2 regions of the Streptomyces sp. NPDC052023 genome follow, and region 2 is predicted to be linked to the other one. Evidence: riboswitches for the same ligand, from Rfam matches in the RefSeq annotation. Region 2 holds a riboswitch; the other holds the start of a gene.
The links. Region 2 has a riboswitch for thiamine pyrophosphate ahead of ACIHCM_RS21685 (thiamine ABC transporter substrate binding subunit). Riboswitches for the same ligand answer to the same signal wherever they lie in the genome.
Positions count from the first base shown of each region.

Region 1: it holds a riboswitch for thiamine pyrophosphate, as region 2 does, so the genes downstream of both, thiO (glycine oxidase ThiO) here and ACIHCM_RS21685 (thiamine ABC transporter substrate binding subunit) in region 2, are expected to answer to the same signal.

Region 1 covers NZ_JBIUBW010000001.1:184,212-190,907, reverse strand. Annotated here, with positions in the region: gene pknB (Stk1 family PASTA domain-containing Ser/Thr kinase) at 1-977, opposite strand, end outside; gene ACIHCM_RS00835 (thiazole synthase) at 1,095-1,892, opposite strand; gene thiS (sulfur carrier protein ThiS) at 1,896-2,096, opposite strand; gene thiO (glycine oxidase ThiO) at 2,093-3,259, opposite strand; TPP riboswitch at 3,256-3,369, opposite strand; gene ACIHCM_RS00820 (hypothetical protein) at 3,422-3,760, shown strand; gene ACIHCM_RS00815 (NAD(P)/FAD-dependent oxidoreductase) at 3,840-5,057, shown strand; partial or broken gene ACIHCM_RS00810 (thiamine phosphate synthase) at 5,064-5,346, shown strand; gene ACIHCM_RS00805 (Rv2175c family DNA-binding protein) at 5,444-5,809, shown strand; gene thiE (thiamine phosphate synthase) at 5,951-6,607, shown strand.
Region 2 covers NZ_JBIUBW010000010.1:213,411-220,106, forward strand. Annotated here, with positions in the region: partial or broken gene ACIHCM_RS21665 (FAD-dependent monooxygenase) at 1-650, shown strand, start outside; gene ACIHCM_RS21670 (pyridoxamine 5'-phosphate oxidase family protein) at 763-1,227, shown strand; gene ACIHCM_RS21675 (VOC family protein) at 1,482-1,916, shown strand; gene rlmN (23S rRNA (adenine(2503)-C(2))-methyltransferase RlmN) at 2,126-3,232, shown strand; TPP riboswitch at 3,254-3,372, shown strand; gene ACIHCM_RS21685 (thiamine ABC transporter substrate binding subunit) at 3,451-4,566, shown strand; gene ACIHCM_RS21690 (ABC transporter permease) at 4,542-6,206, shown strand; gene ACIHCM_RS21695 (ABC transporter ATP-binding protein) at 6,206-6,696, shown strand, end outside.

The sequences.
Region 1 (6,696 bases), on a different contig from region 2:
GACTCGTCGTCGTCCTCGTTCACGGGCAGCCGGCGCAGTGCGGTCAGCGCGCGCGGGATCACGCTCGTCCGGTCGTCGGCGTTGTCGTGCTCCGCGGCGACCGCCTGCGGGGGCACCGCGTCCAGCTGCTCGGCACCGAGCGCGCCGCGCGCCTCACGGGCCAGCGCGAGCAGCGCCACGGCGTCGTAGGGGCGGACCTCCGGCATTCGGGCGGTCGCCGCGGCGACCAGCTCGTCCAGCTCGTACGCGAGGCCGGGCACGGCGGCCGAGGGCGGCGGGACGTCCTCGTGCACATGCCGGTAGAGCACCTGGGCGGGGGAGTCCCCCGTGTGCGGCTTGCCGCCGGTCAGCATCTCGTAGAGCACCACACCGCACGCGTACACGTCGACGCGGGGATCGGCGCTGCCGTGCTCGATCTGCTCCGGGGCGAGATAGGAGACGGTGCCCAGGACCGACCCGGTGGTGTGGGTGACCGTGTCCACGGCCCGGACCAGCCCGAAGTCGGCCACCTTGACCCTGCCGTCGTCCCCTATCAGGACGTTCTCCGGCTTCATGTCCCGGTGCACGAACCCCGCACGGTGGGCGGCGCCCAGCGCGGCAAGGACCGGCTCCAGGATGTCCAGCGCGGCCCGCGGCTGCAGCGCCCCGCGCTCGCGCAGCACGTCCCGCAGGGTGCAGCCGGAGACGTACTCCATGGCCAGGTAGACGTACGACCCGTCCGCCCCCTGGTCGAACACCTGGACGACGTTGGGGTGGGCGAGCCGGGCCACCGACTTGGCCTCGCGGATGAAGCGCTCGACGAACGAGCCGTCCACGGCCAGGGTCGGATGCATCACCTTGAGCGCGAGGACGCGGTCGAGGCGGGTGTCCACGGCCCGGTAGACCGTGGCCATCCCGCCGACCGCGATCCGCGCGTCGACGCGGTAACGGCCGTCGAGCAGTTGCCCGACCAGAGGGTCTTGAAGGGTCGTGTCCACGCAGGCGAGTGTACGAGCCGTCACCGACACCTCCGGCCGGTTCCCGGACCATCGGGGCGGTACTGCAGCCGACCTGTGACGTGTCTTACCCACCTGTGCCCCCGGCGCCGTACCGGGTCACTGGAAGGCGGGCCGCTCCGGGTCCAGCGCGGCCATGCCCGCCACCGGCGACGAGGCCTCCGCGAAATGGCGCCTCGGGATACGCCCCGCCCGCCGGGCCAGCCGCCCCGCCTCCACGGCGCCGCGCATGGCGGTGGCCATCAGCACCGGCTCCTGCGCCCGGGTCACAGCTGAGGCGAGCATCACAGCCGCGCACCCCAGCTCCATCGCGAACGCCGCGTCCGACGCCGTACCCGCTCCCGCGTCCAGGATCACCGGCACGCGCGCGTGCTCGACGATCAGCTGGAAGTTGTGCGGATTGCGGATGCCGAGGCCGGAGCCGATCGGCGACCCGAGCGGCATGATCGCGGCGCAGCCCACGTCCTGGAGCTTGCGGGCGAGGACGGGGTCGTCGTTGGTGTACGGCAGCACCGTGAAGCCGTCGTCCACCAGTGTCTCCGCGGCGTCCAGCAGCTCGATCGGGTCGGGCAGCAGGGTGCGCTCGTCGGCGATGACCTCCAGCTTGACCATGTCGGTGCCCAGCGCCTCACGCGCGAGGCGGGCGGTCAGCACCGCCTCACCGGCCGTGAAGCAGCCGGCCGTGTTGGGCAGCACCCGGATGCCCAGCTTGTCCAGCACCGACAGCACGGAGCCGTGGACGCCGGGGTTGACGCGCCGCATCGCGACGGTGGTCAGCTCGGTCCCGGAGGCGATCAGCGCCCGCTCCAGCACGTCCAGGCTCGGCGCGCCGCCGGTGCCCATGATCAGCCGGGAGGTGAAGGTCGTACCCCCGAGGACAAACGGATCGTCGGCCATGGGTCAGCCTCCTTGGACGGCGGTGAGGACCTCGACACGGTCCCCTTCCGAAAGGGGTGTGGCGGGCCACTGGGCACGCGGGACGACGGTTTCGTTGAGGGCGGCGGCCACTCCGGAGGGTGCCGCGGTGAGGGTGTGCACGAGGGCGTCGAGAGCCGTTCCGTCGGCGATCCGGCGGGGCTCCCCGTTGACGGAGATGATCATGCGGGCTGCTCCGTGAGTGCGGCGCTGAAGCGCTTCGGCGTGAAGGGACGGGCCTCGTCCGGAAGTTCACCGGTCGTCAGGACGTGCGCCATGGCGTCACCGGTCACCGGAGTGAGCAGGACGCCGTTGCGGTAGTGGCCGGTGGCCAGCAGCAGGCCGTCCAGCCCGGTCGGTCCGAGCAGGGGCGCGTTGTCGGGCGAGCCGGGCCGCAGGCCCGCCCTGGTCTCCGTCAGCGGCAGCTCGGTGAGCCCCGGGACCAGTTCGTGCGCGTCGCGCAGCAGCTCGTACACGCCCCCGGCGGTGACCGTGGTGTCCCAGCCCTGTTCCTCGCTGGTGGCGCCCACGACCAGCTCACCGTTCTCGCGCGGCACCAGGTAGACGTGGCTGCCGCGGACCACCGCGCGCACGGTGCGGCTCAGGAACGGCGCGAGGGGTGGCGGCACGGTCAGCCGCAGCACCTGCCCCTTGACCGGCCGCACGGGCGGCAGCACGGCCTCGGGGACGCCCGCGAGCCGCCCGCTGAGGCTTCCGGCGGCGAGCACCACCTGCGCGGCGGCCAGCTCGGCCCCCGCGCGCGTGACGATGCCCGTCGCCCGCTCCCGGGCGACCAGCAGCCGCTCGGCCCACTCCCGGTGGAAGACGACGCCCGCCCGCTCACACGCGGCCACGAGCGCCGCCGCGAGACGCCGCGGGTCGATCTGGTGGTCGCCGTCCACCCGCAGCCCGCCGCGCACACCCGGCGCCAGCATCGGCTCCAGGCGGCGGCAGTCCCGGCCCGACAGCCACTCGGAGTCGAGCCCCGTGTGCCGTTGCAGGGCGTGCAGTTCGCGCAGATGGGCGCGGTCGTCGGCGTCCAGCGCGACGGCGAGGGTGCCGCAGCGGCGGTAGCCGAGGTCGTGACCGGTGAGTTCGGTGAGTTCGGCCGCGAAGTCCGGATAGCGGCGGGCCGACGCGAGGTTCAGACCGAGCAGGGTCTGCTCGCCGTAGTGGAGTTCCGTGACGGCGGCCAGCATGCCGGCCGCCACCTGGGCGGCCCCGCCGCCCGGTTCCGGGTCCACCACGGCGGTGGCCAGTCCGCGCTGTGCGGCACGCCAGGCCGTGACCAGACCGATGATTCCGCCCCCGATGACGAGGACGTCCGAGGTACGTGCAGAAGACGACACGGGCACCGCGCCCCTCCCTTCGCCGGCATGACCCGGATCAGGTTCGTACGGTCGGAGGCCGCCCAGCCTCCCTCTCAGCCCGGTGCGTCCGGGCTCCCGCGAGTGCTTTACGGTGGCCACCCTAGCCCTTGACTCCGCCCCTCTGTAAGGGAGCCTCCTGGCATGCCCCGCTCACTGGACGGCCTCGTCCTCGCTCCCGTCGCCGACCAGGCCCCGGGCCAGGTGGGTACGCGCACCCGGTTCACGTACCACGAGAAGGACGGCGAGGTCTGGGCCGAGTACGCGGGTGGGGACGTCGTCCGCGGGTACCTCGTGGGGACGCGCGAGGGGGACCGGCTGGACTTCCGGTACGTGCAGCTCAAGCGGGACGGGACGACGTCCTCGGGGCACTGCGTGTCGGCCGTCGTGGAACTGCCGGACGGGCGGCTCCGGCTGGACGAGAGCTGGGAGTGGGAGTCGCAGGCCGGCAGCGGGACGAGCGTGGTCGAGCAGCTCGGCTAGCGGTGGGCCGGGGGCTCGGGGACCAGGCCACGGGGACCTCCCCCTTACTGACAAACTGTCAGGTGTCTATGGTGATCAGGTGAGCGAGCAGACGAGGGCACAGGCGCGGCGCGTGGTCGTCGTGGGCGCGGGCATGGCCGGGGTGCAGACCGCGGTCGCCCTGCGGGAACAGGGCTTCGACGGCACGGTGACGCTGATCGGCGCCGAGCCCCACCAGCCGTACGACCGGCCGCCGCTGTCCAAGGCGGTCCTGCTCGGCACGGCCGAGCACTCCGCCTTCGACGTCGACTTCGAGGCGCTCGGCATCGAACTGCACCTCGGGCGCGAGATGACCGGTGTCCGCCCCGGTGACCACGAGCTGGACACCGAGGCCGGGCCGGTGCCGTACGACGCGCTGGTCCTGGCCACCGGAGCGGAACCCGTCACCCTGCCCGGCGCCGAGGGCGTCCCCGGCGTGCACCTGCTGCGCACCCTGGACGACGCCGAGCGGCTGCGGCCGGTGCTCGCCCGGCAGCACGACATCGTGGTCGTCGGCGCGGGCTGGATCGGCGCGGAGTTCGCCACCGCCGCCCGGGAGGCGGGCTGCGCGGTGACCGTGGTGGAGGCCGCGGACCGTCCCCTCGCCGGGGCACTGCCCGGCGACGTGGCCGCGCCGATGAGCGCCTGGTACGCCGACAGCGGCGCCGTCCTGCGCACACACGCGCGCGTGGAGCGGGTCGAACCCGGGGCGGTCGTCCTGGACGACGGATCGCGGGTGCCCGCCGGCGCCGTCGTCGTCGGCATCGGCGCCCGGCCCGCCACGCGCAGGCTCGCCGGCTCCGGCATCGAGCTCGGCCGGCACGGGGAGGTCCTGGCCGACGACCACCTGCGGACCTCGGCGCCGGACGTCTACGCCGTCGGTGACTGCGCGTCCTTCCCCTCGGCGCGCTACGGCGAGCGCCTGATGGTGCACCACTGGGACAACGCTCTGCAGGGCCCCCGCACGGTCGCGGCGAACATCATCGGCGAGGCCCCGGCCGTCTACGACCCGGTCCCGTACTTCTGGTCCGAGCAGTTCGGGCGCTTCGTCCAGTACGCCGGGCACCACGCGTGCGCCGACGCCACCGTGTGGCGCGGTGACCCGGCTGGGCCCGCCTGGTCGGTGTGCTGGCTGCGGGAGGGCCGGCTGGTCGCCCTGCTCGCCGTGGGCCGCCCCCGGGACCTGGCGCAGGGCCGGCGGCTCATCGAGGCCGGAACCCTGATGAGCCCGGAGCTGCTCGCCGACCCGGCGCGCCCGCTGAAGGCGGCCACGGCCTGACGCGTCGCCGCCGGTGCCGGTGTCCTCCATCTCGGCCTGGGTGACCTCCCGGTCGCCGCGGCCCGGGCGATCCTCGGCGACGACATCCTGCGTGCGTGGAGCGGTCCAGGAGGGGGGCGACTACTTTCTGCACCGGCCCGTGCCGGCCGACCCCCGCCGAGCCCGGCCGCCACGCCCCCGGCCTCGACCTGGTCCGGCACAGGGCGGCGCGGGCACCGGCCGTCCCTGGTTCGCCATCGGGGGCATCGACCTCGGCAACCTCGACCAGGTCCTGGACGCGGGCGCCCGCTGAAGGCGGCCACGGCCTAACGCGTCACCGCAGGTCAAAGGGGTCGGTGGGCGGGGCTGACTTCCGACTGTCAGTGGGGGATGGCAGGCTTGTTCCCGTGACCGAGATTGACGCAAAGATCGATGCTCTCGTCCCCGCCTGGCTCACCCTCCCCGACATCGCCGAGATGCTCGGCGTCGAGGTGACGCGTGTGCGGCAGCTGGTCAAGGAGGGCCAGCTCATCGCCGTGCGCCGCGGTGAGAACCGCGCGCTGCACGTCCCCGCCGCCTTCATCGACGGGGACAAGGTCGTCAAGGGCCTGTCCGGGACCCTGACGCTCCTGCGGGACGACGGCTTCACGGACGAAGAGATGCTGGAGTGGCTCTTCACCCCCGACCCGAGCCTGCCGGGCACGCCCGCGCAGGCGCTCAGCGAGAATCGCGGCACGGAGGTGAAGCGGCGGGCCCAGGCACTCGCCGTCTGATCCCAGCCCGACTCGAGAAAGCCGCCCGGTGTACGGCCGCGCGGGCCCGCGGGCCCGGCCCCCGGGCCGACCGCGCCCGCGCGGCCCGTACGCCGGCGGCAGACACATCCAGAGGCACCGAATCCACGGGGGGACCCACGCATGCCCGACACCGCCGCCACCGCTCGCGCCCGGCTCGCCGAGGCCCGTGTCTACCTGTGCACGGACGCCCGTAAGCGCCAGGGGGACCTGCCCGAATTCCTGGACGCGGCCCTGGCCGGCGGGGTCGACATCGTGCAGTTGCGCGACAAGGGCATGGAAGCCGCCGAGGAGCTCGAGCACCTCGCGGTGTTCGCCGACGCCTGCGCCCGGCACGGCAAGCTGCTCGCCGTCAACGACCGCGCGGACGTCGCCCACGCCGCCGGCGCCGGTGTCCTCCATCTCGGCCAGGGCGACCTCCCGGTCCCCGCGGCCCGGGCGATCCTCGGCGACGACATCCTCATAGGCCGCTCCACGCACGCCGCGTCCGAGGCCGCGGCGGCAGCGGTCCAGGAAGGGGTCGACTACTTCTGCACCGGCCCGTGCTGGCCCACCCCCACCAAGCCCGGCCGCCACGCCCCCGGCCTCGACCTGGTCCGGCACACGGCGGCGCTGGGCACCGGCCGTCCCTGGTTCGCCATCGGCGGCATCGACCTCGGCAACCTCGACCAGGTCCTGGACGCGGGCGCCCGCCGGGTCGTCGTCGTCCGCGCGATCACCGAGGCCGACGATCCGGGCGCGGCGGCGTCGGAGTTCGCGAAGCGGTTGCGGAGCGCCTGAAGGGGTCGGCGGCGTCGGAGGGCGCGTGACCCGATGTGACCGCACGGTGTCCAAGGAGTGGACAACAAGCCGACAATCCGGGCAAATTC
Region 2 (6,696 bases):
ACCTGGCCTGGAAGCTGGCCCTCGCCGTGCGGGGAACGGCGCACCCGCGGCTGCTCGACAGCTACGACGCCGAACGGCGGCCGATCGGCGAGGAGGTCGTGGGCCGCACGGTCCGGCACGCCCGGGAAGGCATCCAGGCCGACCCCGACGACCCCGACGACCCCGCCACGATCATGATGCGGGAGGCACAGCTGCTGGTCGCCTACCCGGACAGCCCTGTCGTAGGACCCCGGACGCCGGGCCTCACCGGCCCCGATGCCGGGGACCGGGCACCCGACTGCGGCGGCCTCACCGACAGCATCGCGGCCTACCCGATAAGCCTGTACGACGTATTGCGCGAACGCGATCACGTCCGGCCGCGCTACGCGGACGAGGACGGGCAGGCGGACACCTTCGCGGACCTGGCCGCCAAGGCGCGTACGGCGAGTCACGACCAGATGGCGGCGTACGCGGTGCTCGCCGGCGGGATGGACGCCGGCCGGGCCGGGCTGCCGGTGCTGTGGGACAGCCGGGGCGAGTTCCGCGGCGGCTACCGGGCCGAAGGCCCCACAGCCCTCCTCGTCCGCCCCGACGGTCACCTCGGCGCGCGGGTCACCCCGGCGTCGGCGGAGCAGCTGACCGCTCACCTTTCCCAGGTCTTCGGGCCCTGACTCGTACAGGCCGCGCGCACGCCTGGAACTGATCGAGGGGGTACATAGGTCGCGAGGAGTAGGTCCTGCGCCTCAGGCGCGCCTCGCGCCTGCTTGGTTAGGGTCGCTCCTCATGGAGACCACAGGAATCGTTCGTCGCCGGACTGCCGAGCGTGTGCGCGACGCTCTGGAGCGGCTCGGCACCGAGCGGGATGTATGGGTGTCGACGGCTCACCCTGATCACGGGCCGCACCAGGTGCCGCTGTGGTTCTCGTGGGACGGGCGAGCGGTGTGGATGTGCACCGGCGCCACTTCCGTGACGGCGCGAAACGTCCGCGCAGAGCCGCGCTTGCGCCTCTCGCTACCGGACACCTTCGACGTGGTGCTCCTCCAGGGGGAGGCGGAGTACTTTCCGGACCAGGAGGTGCCGGGGGACGCGGCGGAGGCGTTCGCCGAGAAGTTCGGCTGGGATCCACGCGCGGAAGAGGGTTCTTTTCTGTACATACGGGTGGCCCCGAGGACTGTGCGCGCCTGGCGCGGCGAGCCCGAACTACGCGGGAGAGTGATCATGCGTGACGGGATGTGGCTCGGTCACTAGCACTTCGGCCATGGATCGATGTGCCGTGGATCGACGCACAGGGTGAGGCTGTCTGGAGTGACGTCTGGTGGAGGTCGAGCGGGGATACGGGCATTGCACGGCCAGTTCTAGATCGCCGACGAGCGTCGATGACGACGACTGGTACATGGGCAGCGTGTACGCCGATGGCAGCGTCGACTGTTGGGCAGCCTACGGGCGGATCCGCCTGGGGAAATGAGCGGCAGGGTCCCCCTGGTGCGCGGTACCGTGCGCCGATGTCAGCGATCAAGAAGTTCCAAGTCACCTTCGACTGCGCAGAACCTGAGCGCCTCGCTCGCTTCTGGTGTGAGGTGCTGGGGTACGTCATACCGCCGCCACCGGAGGGGTTCACCACCTGGGACGATTTCAACCGCACCCTGCCTCCTGAGCAGCAGGGATCATGGTTCGCCTGCAGTGATCCGTCAGGCGTGGGCCCGCGCCTTTACTTCCAGCGCGTCCCTGAAGGCAAGATCGTCAAGAATCGGGTGCATCTCGACGTCCGGGTCGGCACCGGGCTCGTGGGGGACGAGCGTCTCGCCACGCTCGAAGCCGAGTGCGCACGGCTGGTGGCGCTCGGTGCGACCCACGTGCGAACCCTGTATGCCGATGAGGAAAACGAGTCGTGCATCCCGATGCTGGACATCGAGGGCAACGAGTTCTGTATCGACTGAGCACTCGTCGAGCCGGGGAGGCGGGGAGCCGCCTCCATGGGGCCTCTCTGGGATCGCACGGGGGAGGGCGTTACCCCATGTGGGCGAGGTGTGCACCGGGCGATGCCGAACATGGCGGTGCGAACACCGTCGCGGCCCTGCCTACTACCGACAGTCGTAGCAGCGGCAGCCCCAGGTCACCCAAGTGGATCTGCGACACTGGTACAGCCATGCCTAAGCCCGGAGAACTCACATTCGTCGCCCCCCGCGGAGCCAAGAAGCCGCCGCGGCATCTTGCCGATCTCACGCCGGCCGAGCGCAAAGAAGCCGTCGCCGAGATCGGTGAGAAACCGTTTCGTGCCAAGCAGCTGTCGCAGCACTACTTCGCGCGGTACGCGCACGACCCGGAGCAGTGGACCGACATCCCGGCCGGGTCGCGCGGGAAGCTGCGGGAGGCGTTGCTTCCGGAGCTGATGACGGTCGTGCGGCATCTGTCGACGGACGAGGGCACCACCCGTAAGACGCTGTGGCGGCTGTTCGACGGGACGCTCGTCGAGTCGGTGCTGATGCGCTACCCGGACCGGGTGACGATGTGCATCAGCTCGCAGGCGGGCTGCGGGATGAACTGCCCGTTCTGCGCCACCGGGCAGGCCGGGCTCGACCGCAACCTGTCCACCGCCGAGATCGTCCACCAGATCGTGGACGGCATGCGGGCGCTGCGCGACGGCGAGGTGCCCGGCGGGCCCTCGCGGCTGTCGAACATCGTCTTCATGGGCATGGGCGAGCCCCTGGCCAACTACAAGCGCGTCGTCGGTGCCATCCGCGCGCTCACCGACCCGGAGCCGGACGGGCTCGGGCTTTCGCAGCGCGGGATCACCGTCTCGACCGTCGGACTGGTGCCGGCGATCCACCGCTTCGCCGACGAGGGCTTCAAGTGCCGGCTGGCGATCTCGCTGCACGCCCCGGACGACGAGCTGCGCGACACCCTCGTGCCCGTGAACACGCGCTGGAAGGTGCGCGAGGTGCTGGACGCCGGGTTCGACTACGTCCAGAAGTCCGGGCGGCGGCTGTCCATCGAGTACGCGCTGATCCGGGACATCAACGACCAGGCCTGGCGCGGTGACCGGCTCGGCCGGCTGCTCAAGGGCAAGCCCGTGCACGTCAATCTCATCCCGCTGAACCCGACTCCGGGCTCCAAGTGGACCGCGTCCCGTCCCGAGGACGAGAAGGCGTTCGTGGAGGCCATCGCCGCCCATGGTGTACCGGTCACGATCCGGGACACCCGTGGTCAGGAGATCGACGGGGCGTGTGGTCAGCTCGCGGCCACCGAGCGGTAGTCTGACGCCGTACACATCTTCATATTCCGGCAGGGGAGCGCCACAGCGCTGAGAGTGCGGCAGCCATATCTTGGGTGAGCCGCAGACCCTCTGAACCTCGCCCAGGTCATTCTGGGTAGGGAGATCGGTCGTCACTCGAGCTGTTGCGCCCTGCCCGGGAACCCGTTCCAGGTCCCGGGCAGGGCCGCGTCTCTTCCTGGTCACCCAGGAGGAAATCAGTGAGCAACACCAAGAAGTTCACAGCCGTCGTCGTCGGGCTGGGCATGGTCACGCTGTCCGCGTGCGGGTCCTCGGGTTCCGGTGATGAAGGCTCGGACTCCAAGACGGTCACCCTCGTCAGCCATGACTCGTGGGTCGTGTCCAAGAGCGTGATCGCCGCCTTCGAGAAGCAGTCCGGCTACCGGGTCAAGGTCCTCAAGGACGGCGACGCCGGCCAGGTCGTCAACAAGGCCGTCCTGACCAAGGACAACCCCCAGGGCGACGTCCTCTTCGGCGTCGACAACACCCTGCTGTCCCGCGCGCTCGACAACGGTCTCTTCCAGCCGTACGAGGCGAAGGACGCCGACCTGGTCAAGCCGGAGTACCGGGCCGACCAGGAGCAGCACCGCGTCACACCCGTCGACACCGCCGACATCTGCGTGAACTACGACAAGGCCTGGTTCAGCGAGCGCAAGCTGGACCCGCCGAAGACCCTCGACGACCTGGCCGACCCGGCGTACAAGAACCTCCTCGTCACCGAGAACGCCGCCACCTCCTCACCCGGCCTCGGCTTCCTGCTCGGCACGGCCGCGAAGTACGGCGATGGGGGCACCTCCCGCTCGGGCGGAGCCGAGAGTGGGGGAGGCTGGGAGGGCTACTGGAAGAAGCTCAAGGCCAACGGCGTGAAGGTCGTGGACGGCTGGGAGCAGGCCTACAACGAGGAGTTCTCCGGTTCCGCGAGCGGCCGGAAGGCGGGCGGCGACCGGCCGCTGGTCGTGTCGTACGCCTCCTCGCCCCCCGCCGAGGTCGTCTTCGCCGACCCGAGGCCGAAGACCGCCCCGACCGGTGTGGCCATGGGCACCTGCTTCCGGCAGGTCGAGTACGCCGGCCTGCTGAACAACGCGAAGAACCCGGAGGGCGGCAAGGCGCTGCTCGACTTCATGCTCACCAAGCAGTTCCAGGAGGACATGCCGCTGAACATGTTCGTCTACCCGGTGCGCGAGGGCGCCCAGGTGCCCGGGGAGTTCGTGAAGTACGGCCCGCAGGCCGAGGACCCCGGGACCATGGACCCGGCGAAGATCGCCGAAAACCGTGACGAGTGGGTCAAGTCGTGGACGTCGCTCGTACTCAAGTAGCCGCCAGGGCACGCGGGAACGCGGCGCGGCTCGGGCTTCTCGCCCTGCCTGTCGCGTTCTTCGCCGTCTTCTTCGCCTACCCCGTCGCCGCGATCGTCGGCCGTGGACTGAAGGCCGACGGGAGCTGGCAGTTCGGGCTGCTCGCCGACGTTCTCGCCCAGTCCGGCATCCGGCACGTCCTGTGGTTCACCACCTGGCAGGCGCTCGCCTCGACCGCGCTGACGCTGCTGATCGCGCTGCCCGGCGCGTATGTGTTCGCCCGCTTCGACTTCCCCGGCAAGCAGGTGCTGCGGGCGGTCGTCACCGTGCCGTTCGTGCTGCCGACCGTCGTGGTCGGCACGGCGTTCCTGGCGCTGGTCGGGCGGGGCGGGCTGCTGGACGACCTCTGGGGCGCCCGGCTGGACACCACCGTGTGGGCGATCCTGCTCGCGCACGTCTTCTTCAACTACGCGGTCGTCGTACGGACGGTCGGCGGGCTCTGGGCGCAGCTCGACCCACGCCAGGAGGAGGCCGCGCGGATGCTCGGGGCGTCCCGCCTGAGCGCCTGGCGGAGCGTCACCCTGCCCGCGCTGGGGCCTGCCGTGGCCGCCGCCGCACTGATGGTCTTCCTGTTCACCTTCACCTCCTTCGCCGTGGTGCAGATCCTCGGCGGACCCACCTTCTCCACCCTCGAAGTGGAGATCTACCGGCAGACCACGGAGGTCTTCGACCTCGCCACCGCCGCCGTGCTGACGCTGGTCCAGTTCGCCGCGGTGGGCGCGGTGCTCGCCGTGCACGCCTGGACCGTACGGCGGCGGGAGTCCGCGCTGCGGCTGGTGGATGCGTCCGTGACCGCACGCCGGCCGCGCGGGGCCGGGCAGTGGGCGCTGCTGGCCGGTGTCCTGGCCGTGGTCGCCCTGCTGCTCCTGCTGCCGCTGGCCGTGCTGGTGCAGCGCTCGCTCGACGCCCCCGGGTTCGGCTACTACCGGGCGCTGACCAGCGAGGACGGCGGCACCTTCCTGGTCCCGCCGATCGACGCGATCGGCAACTCGCTGTCGTACGCCGTGGTCGCCACCGCGATCGCCGTGCTGGTCGGCGGGCTCGCCGCGGTGGCGCTGACCCGGCGGGACGCGGGGCGGTTCGTTCGCGGGTTCGACGCGCTGCTGATGCTGCCGCTGGGCGTGTCCGCGGTGACGGTCGGTTTCGGGTTCCTGATCGCCCTCGACGAGCCGCCGCTGGATCTGCGCGCCTCGTGGATCCTCGTACCCCTGGCGCAGGCGCTGGTCGGGGTGCCGTTCGTCGTGCGGACCATGCTGCCGGTGCTGCGGGCGGTGGACGTACGGCTGCGCGAGGCGGCGGCGGTGCTCGGGGCGTCGCCGTGGCGGGCCTGGCGTGAGGTGGACCTGCCGATGGTGCGGCGGGCGCTGCTGGTGGCGGCCGGGTTCGCCTTCGCCGTGTCGCTCGGGGAGTTCGGGGCGACGGTCTTCATCGCGCGGCCGGACAACCCCACGCTGCCGGTCGCCGTGGCGCGGCTGCTGGCGCGGCCCGGCGATCTCAACTACGGGCAGGCGATGGCCCTTTCGACGATTCTGATGGTGGTGTGCGCGGTGGCGCTGCTGGTGCTGGAGCGGCTGAGGACCGACCGGACGGGGGAGTTCTGATGCTGCTCGGCCTGGAGAACGCGACCGTACGGTTCGGTGGGCGGCCCGTCCTCGACGGCGTCGGCCTGGAGGTCGCCGAGCACGAGGTGGTGTGCGTGCTCGGCCCCAGCGGAAGCGGTAAGTCGACGCTGCTGCGGGCCGTGGCGGGGCTGCAACCCCTCGACACCGGGCGGGTGCTGCTCGACGGACGCGACCAGGCCGGGGTGCCCGCGCACCGGCGGGGCGTCGGGCTGATGTTCCAGGACCATCAGCTCTTCCCGCAGCGCGACGTGGGCGGCAACGTGGCCTTCGGGCTCCGGATGCGCGGGGCGCCGAAGGCACAGCAGCAAGAACGCGTACGGGAGTTGCTGGAGCTGGTCGGGCTGCCCGGTGCCGCACGCCGGGCGGTGGCCGCCCTGTCCGGCGGGGAGCAGCAACGGGTGGCGCTGGCCCGGGCGCTGGCGCCCCGGCCGCGGCTGCTGATGCTGGACGAGCCGCTCGGACAGCTGGA